3 regions of the Kitasatospora sp. NPDC054939 genome follow, and region 3 is predicted to be linked to each of the others. Evidence: riboswitches for the same ligand, from Rfam matches in the RefSeq annotation. Region 3 holds a riboswitch; each other region holds the start of a gene.

Region 1 (2,311 bases), on a different contig from region 3:
AGGCCGAGGCGCTCAAGGGCCTGCTCGACCAGCAGCGCCGGCTGGACCAGCAGAAGACCGAGGCCGCGGCCGTCCTGGCCTCGCTGGACAGCACCACCAAGGACCTCAACCAGTCCAAGGCGGATGTCAACCGCAAGCTCAAGGAGGCGCAGGACCTCCTCAACTCGCTCAGCGCCGCCGACCGCGCCGCGCTGCAGCAGGCCAAGCAGGCCGCCGACCGCGCCTCGCGCGACGCCGCCCGCGCCGACCTGAGCGCCCCGCTGCCGGAGGCCGCCGGCTACGCGGGCGTCGCCGTCGGCAAGGCGATGAGCAAGCAGGGCTCGCCGTACCAGTGGGGGGCCACCGGATCGAGCACGTTCGACTGCTCGGGCCTGATGGTCTGGGCGTACAAGCAGGCGAACGTCTCGCTGCCGCGCACCTCGCAGGCGCAGGGCAACGTCGGCACCCGGGTGCCCTCGCTCGCCGAGGCCCAGCCGGGCGACCTCATCATCTACCGCTCCGACCGCAGCCACGTGGCGATGTACATCGGCAACGGCCTGGCCGTCCACGCGCCGCGCACCGGTGACGTCGTCAAGGTCATGAAGGCCGACGGCCGGTCGGACGGCATGAGCGTCAACACCATCCGCCGCGTCGTCTGACGGACCGGCAGTACCCCCGGGACACGCCCGGACCGGCCCGCCCGGTCCTGTGATCCGCGCCACCCCTCCGGGAGGGGTGGCGCGGTTGTTTGCGGTGTCCGGTCGGGAAACGGTCAGCCCTGTGCGGTCGGCCGATCACACGTGGTCATATTCACAAATGAACTCAGCTGACATTCCATCTTTTTTCTGACAACGATTTGAACGGATCACGGATTCATTACTAGGGTCGTGCCTTGAACCACCGCACAGTCGATCACCCAGCCCGGGTGGCGGCGGTGGTTACCGCCGAGTTCGCGAGGCAGCTGGGACAGTCCGACTGTCCGACAGGGGACCCCTCCGGGGGGGCTGCACAGCGGAGCCGGGGAACCATGTTCCTCCGGGGTGAATCGGCGCCAGGTCGGCCCGTGGAAGGGCCGGTGAGGCGTCGTAGGGCATGCTTCCGGCCCGAACCCGTCAGCTCACCCGGTAGGCGGACGTAGGAAGAAGGAGTCCGCCTTCGTGGCGTCCCATCGTCGTCCCAAGCCTGCCGGCCGCGCCCGCGTCTCGATCCTGACCGCCGCCGCCGCCGCGGCCGTCGCCCTCTCCTCGCAGTCCGGCGCGCACGCCGACCCGATGCCGAGCAAGGACCAGGTCAAGGAGCAGGTCGACCAGCTCCACGAGCAGGCCGAGGTCGCCACCGAGAAGTACAACGGATCCGTCGCCAAGCAGCAGGAGCTGCAGAAGCAGGTCGGCGAGATCCAGGACAAGGTGGCCCGTCAGCAGGCCCAGGTGACCGACCTGCAGGGCGGCCTGGCCGAGATCGCCGCCGAGCAGTACCGCAACGGCGGCATATCGCCGACCGTCGAGCTGATGCTCTCGACCAACCCGGACAGCTTCCTGACCCAGGCCGGCACCCTCAACCAGGCCGGCAGCACCCAGTCCGGCGCGCTGAAGGAGCTCAAGGAGCAGCAGCGCAAGCTCGACCAGGACCGCTCCGAGGCGCAGACCAAGCTCAACGAGCTGGAGTCCACCACCCAGCAGCTGAAGGCCTCCAAGGAGGAGGTCCAGGCCAAGCTGGCGAAGGCCCAGGAACTGCTCAACACGCTGACCGAGCAGGAGCGCGAGCAGCTGCGCCTGGCCGAGGAGAAGGCCGCGCTGGAGGCGAAGCAGAAGGCCGAGCAGGCCAAGCTGGACGCCGCCAAGGCCGCGGCCGGTGCCGCCGACCGCGCCTCGCGCGACGCCGCCCGCCCGGCGGCCGGCTCCACCGCCGCCACCTCGCCGGTGGCCAAGCCGCCGGCCCCGGCCGCGAACAGCTCGCGCGCCGCGGCGGCCATCGCCGCCGCCGAGAGCAAGCTGGGCGCCCCGTACGTCTACGGCGCCACCGGTCCGTCCTCGTTCGACTGCTCCGGCCTCACCGGGTGGGCGTACGCCCAGGCGGGTGTGTCGCTGCCGCGCACCTCGCAGCAGCAGGCCGGCGCCGGCACCAACGTGGGCACCAACCTCGCCAACGCCCAGCCCGGCGACCTGATCATCTACCGCGCCGACCGCAGCCACGTCGCGCTGTACGTGGGCGGCGGCCAGGTCATCCACGCGCCGAAGCCCGGCGCCAACGTGCGCTACGAGACCGCCAGCATGCTGCCGATCTCGGCCATCGTGCGGGTCTGATCCCGCGTCGCTCCTCCCGCAGGCCCGGC
Region 2 (2,311 bases), on a different contig from region 3:
CGGCTTCGAGACGACCATCAACCTGATCGGCAACGGGATGTACGCGCTGTTCCGCAACCCGGGGCAGCGGGAGCTGCTGCAGGCGTCGGTGGCGCGCGGGGAGAGCGGGCTGCTGGAGACCGGGATCGAGGAGCTGCTGCGCTACGACGGGCCGGTGGAGCTGGCCACCTGGCGGTTCGCGACCCGGCCGCTGTCCATCGGCGGGGTGGACATCCCGGTGGGCGACCCGGTGCTGGTGGTGCTCGCGGCGGCGGACCGCGATCCGGCCCGGTTCTCCGACGAGAACACCCTGGACCTGGCCCGGGCGGACAATCCGCACCTGGGCTTCGGCCACGGCATCCACTACTGCATCGGCGCCCCGCTGGCCCGGTTGGAGGGGCGGACGGCGCTGGCGACGCTGCTCTCCCGGCTGCCGGACGTCGCGCTGGCGGAGCGTCCGGAGAATCTGCGCTGGCGCGGCGGTCTGATTATGCGAGGACTTCGTGAACTCCCCGTGGAATTCACCCCCGAGCAGCAGACTGGGGCCGGTCCGGGAGGGTGAGGCCCGGGTCGGCCCCGCCGAGCCATCCGTATGCTCCCGATGCCGTTCCCGTGCCGCCGCGACACGTTGACGGCGTGTCGGACGAGGGTGAGAACGATCCGCCTGAACCATCATCAAAGCGGACATACGGCCCTCGTTGGTGGGCGATCGAACGGTCTCCGTAATTCGTGCGTGATACCGACGATATGAGCTTGTGATCGGTTCGGGGTTTGTCTACTCTCCGGTTCAGTTCGCAGCTGCGGACCCCGAGCGCGGTACGCCGAATCCTGCCCGCCGCGCCGCCGGGAAGCCGACCAGCACCCATGGGCAGGGGCGGGGGACCCAGGTTTGTTGCCGTCCCCACGGCTTGGGGTGAAGCCGCAGACGCGGAAGTCTCCGCGCGACGCGGCCGGGCCACCTCCCGGTCCGAACCCGACAGCTCACCTCGCAGGCGTACGGAGAGGGACACCTCCATGCTCTTCGTCGGAACCGGCCGCCACCGTCGCCGCACCCAGACCGAGAAGGCCATCGCCGTCGCCGGGGTCACGGGCGTCGGACTCGCCCTGCCCCTGCTCTCCGCCACCGGCGCCTCCGCGGCCCCGGTCAGCACCTGGGACGCCGTCGCCCAGTGCGAGAGCGGCGGCAACTGGTCCATCAACACGGGGAACGGCTACTACGGCGGCCTGCAGTTCGCCTCCAGCACCTGGAAGTCGTTCGGGGGCACCGCCTACGCGCCGCAGGCCAACGAGGCCAGCAAGGCGGAGCAGATCTCGGTCGCCGAGAAGGTGCTCGCCTCGCAGGGGCCCGGCGCCTGGCCGGTCTGCTCCAAGAAGGCCGGCCTGGTCAAGGACAACACCCCGCCCCAGGTCGAGCGCTCCAACGAGGCCCAGAAGGGCGGCGCGAACGAGCGGCCCGCCGCGGCGCCCCAGCAGCCGTCCCAGCAGGCCGCGCCCGCGCAGGAGCGGCCCGCCCAGCCGGTCTTCACCGGCAAGGCCGGCTGGGACGAGCAGTCGCGGGTGTACTGGTACCAGAACGACGGTGCCTGGTACTGGACCAGCCACGCGCGCGTCTACGAGATGTTCGCCGCCTCGAAGGTCGCCCAGGAGGAGGCCGAGGCGTCGAGCGCCGCCGGTGCGGAGGAGGCCGAGGAGGCGCCCGCCGCCGAGGCCGCCCCCGAGGAGCCCGCCGCCCAGGCCGCCCCCGAGGCCCCCGCGACCGCCACCGGTGCCCCCGTCGCCACCGCGACCGGGGCGTCCGCGCAGGACGGCGCGCCCGTCACGGCCGCGCACCCGGCCGAGGGCGCTCCCGCCGCGGTCCAGCCGGCGGCCCCGGCGGCCGACGGCCACGGCTACACCGTCCGCTCGGGTGACACCCTGTCGGCCATCGCCGCCGCCAACGACGTCCGGGGCGGCTGGCCCGCGCTGTACGACGGCAACCGCGGCACGGTCGGCGAGAACCCGGACCTGATCCTCCCGGGCCAGGTGCTGAACCTCGGCTGACGCCGTGCCGGGCCCGGTCCGCCGGCCCGCCGCTCCTCCCGTGCACCGCCCGGCGACGGAGGGGGTCGTTCGGCCCCCTTCGTCCGCTTCTGGGTGCATCCCACGGGTCGGGCAGGTGAATTACCGGTGGGTAGCCGGGCCACACCCTGAGACGGGAGCGAGGTGGACGTGGCCCGGGGAGCCCGTGCGGTTAGGCTCTGGTCGTAACGACTCCGCAATCGTCCCGCCGACCCCACCACCCCGTCAGCAGGACCCTGCTTCCGCCATAGGAGATGCCTCGTGCCGTCCATCG
Region 3 (2,311 bases):
TCGCCTCAGATGCTGACGCCGTGGGCGCGCAGGTAGGCGATCGGGTCGACGTCCGAGCCGTAGTTGGCGGTGGTGCGGATCTCGAAGTGCAGGTGCGGGCCGGTCACGTTGCCGGTGGCACCGGAGAGGCCGACCTGCTGACCGGCGGTCACGGCCTGGCCGGCCGAGACGCTGATCGAGGACAGGTGGGCGTACTGGGCGTACTTGCCGTCGGCCAGCTTGATGACGACCTCGTTGCCGTACGCACCGCCCGGGCCCGCCTTGACGACGGTACCGGCGGCCACGGCCTTCAGGCTGGTGCCGGTCGGGACCGCGAAGTCCACGCCGGTGTGGTGGCCGGAGGACCACATGGAGCCGGCGACACCGTACGCGGTGCCCTGCTTGGCGCTGACCGGGGCGACGTAGCCGGACGCGGCGGCGGCCGGGGCCGGGGCGGCGGGCTTCGGGGCCTGGGTGGCCGGCGCGGCGGCGGGCTTGGCGGCCGGAGCGGCGGGCTTGGCGGCCTGGACCGGCTTCGGGGCAGCGGTCTTGGGGGCCTCGGCCGGCTTGGCGGCGGGCTTGGCGGCCGGCTTCGCGGAGTCCTGCGAGGCCTGCGGCTTTGCGGCCGGGGCGGCCGGCTTCGGGGCCTCGGCGGCGGCCTTGGCACCCAGCGACAGCTGCTGGCCGGGGAAGATCAGGTTCGGGTTGGCACCGACGACCGAGCGGTTCTGCTCGTACAGCGCCTGCCAGCCGCCCTGGACGTCCTTGGCGGAGGCGATCTTCGAGAGGGTGTCACCGCTGACGACCTTGTAGCTCTCGGCGACGGCCGGCTTGGCGGCCTCGGCCGGCTTCTCGGCGGGGGCGACGGCGTCGACGCTGGTGGCGCCGGTCCAGGTGGAGGTCTGCGCGGGCTGGGTCTTCGCGGCCGGAGCGGTGTGGGCCGAGGCGCTGATGGCGGTCACCAGCGGGAGGGCGAACGCGGCGCCGGTGACGGCGGTGGCGATACCGATGCGGGCGGCGCGGGGCAGGGCGATACGACGAGCCTGTGCGGGCATGGAAGATTTCCTCTCCGACGCCTGCGAGGTGAGCTGTCGGGTTCGGGCTGGAGTTGCCCGGCCGCAAGCGCGGCTTCACCCCTAGCCGAACCGAAATGACGGTCCGGCGACTTACCTGTGGGTCCCCCGCTCCTGCCGTACAGAGCTCAGTTCGAACCTCCGGGCAGCGGCAGGACTAGGCGTTCTACCCGGTGGATCCACCCGGGATGGCCGGGCGGTCGCTGAACTAAAACCCATCCGCCGAACCGAAGCAATGTCGATCTCCGAATTCCGGCGCAAGATCGGGAAATGCCGTGACGCTCCGAATGATCGGCTGCACAGTATGTACACAATCCGATTACGCCGTGCAGTTGGGCGATTCCGCAGCGCCCATTTCCTCATCCGTGCGCATGCGATCACACACGCAGGGCCATCCCCCGACACACCACCGGTGACCCTTGTCACGTAGGCCCCCGGGGAGCACGATCGGGCCGTGGCGAATGACGAGGCAGGCACCCTGCGCCTGAGCACCGCGCAGGGCCGTTGGGTCCTGCTGGCGACCGTGCTCGGCTCCAGCATGGCGATGCTCGACGGCACGGTGGTGAACGTCGCGCTGCCCCGGATCGGCGCCGACCTCGGCGCCTCGATGGCCGCCCTCCAATGGACCCTCAACTCCTACCTGCTGACCCTCGCCGGGCTGATCCTGCTCGGCGGGGCGCTCGGGGACCGCTACGGCCGGCGGCGGATCTTCCTGCTCGGCGTCGCCTGGTTCGCCGCCGCCTCGGCGGCCTGCGCCGCCGCCCCCACCGTCGAGGTGCTGATCGCCGCCCGCGCCCTCCAGGGCATCGGCGGGGCACTGCTCACCCCGGGTTCGCTGGCGATCCTCCAGGCCGCCTTCCACCCCGACGACCGCTCCCGGGCGGTCGGGCTCTGGTCCGGCCTCGGCGGGGTGTCGGCGGCGGTCGGCCCCTTCCTCGGCGGCTGGCTGGTGGAGGGGCCCGGTTGGCGGTGGATCTTCCTGCTGAACGTCCCGCTGGCGGTGCTGGTGATCGCGGTGGCCGCCCGGCACGTCCCGGAGAGCCGGGACGAACGGGCCGTCGGCCGCTTCGACGTGGCCGGTGCGGTCCTGGCGGCGCTCGCCCTGGGCTCCGTCACCTATGCGCTGACCGCAGCCGGCGAGGGCCTGACCCCCGTGGTCTGGCTCACCGGGGCGGCCGGCCTGCTGTTCGGCACGGTGTTCGTCCTGGTCGAACGGCGCCGCGCCGAACCGATGCTGCCGCCGGAGCTCTTCGCCTCCC

Evidence for each region. A riboswitch is a leader RNA that binds a small molecule or an ion and turns the genes downstream of it on or off. The one in region 3 is predicted to bind cyclic di-AMP.
Region 1: it holds a riboswitch for cyclic di-AMP, as region 3 does, so the genes downstream of both, ACWGB8_RS09380 (NlpC/P60 family protein) here and ACWGB8_RS12365 (M23 family metallopeptidase) in region 3, are expected to answer to the same signal.
Region 2: it holds a riboswitch for cyclic di-AMP, as region 3 does, so the genes downstream of both, ACWGB8_RS27585 (transglycosylase family protein) here and ACWGB8_RS12365 (M23 family metallopeptidase) in region 3, are expected to answer to the same signal.

Annotation. Positions count from the first base shown of each region.
Region 1 covers NZ_JBSGXP010000022.1:33,147-35,457, forward strand. Annotated here, with positions in the region: gene ACWGB8_RS09375 (NlpC/P60 family protein) at 1-638, shown strand, start outside; cyclic di-AMP (ydaO/yuaA leader) riboswitch at 972-1,126, shown strand; gene ACWGB8_RS09380 (NlpC/P60 family protein) at 1,137-2,282, shown strand.
Region 2 covers NZ_JBSGXP010000117.1:8,498-10,808, reverse strand. Annotated here, with positions in the region: gene ACWGB8_RS27590 (cytochrome P450 family protein) at 1-541, shown strand, start outside; cyclic di-AMP (ydaO/yuaA leader) riboswitch at 829-988, shown strand; gene ACWGB8_RS27585 (transglycosylase family protein) at 994-2,019, shown strand; gene eno (phosphopyruvate hydratase) at 2,299-2,311, shown strand, end outside.
Region 3 covers NZ_JBSGXP010000032.1:36,353-38,663, reverse strand. Annotated here, with positions in the region: gene ACWGB8_RS12365 (M23 family metallopeptidase) at 6-1,034, opposite strand; cyclic di-AMP (ydaO/yuaA leader) riboswitch at 1,038-1,191, opposite strand; gene ACWGB8_RS12360 (MFS transporter) at 1,507-2,311, shown strand, end outside.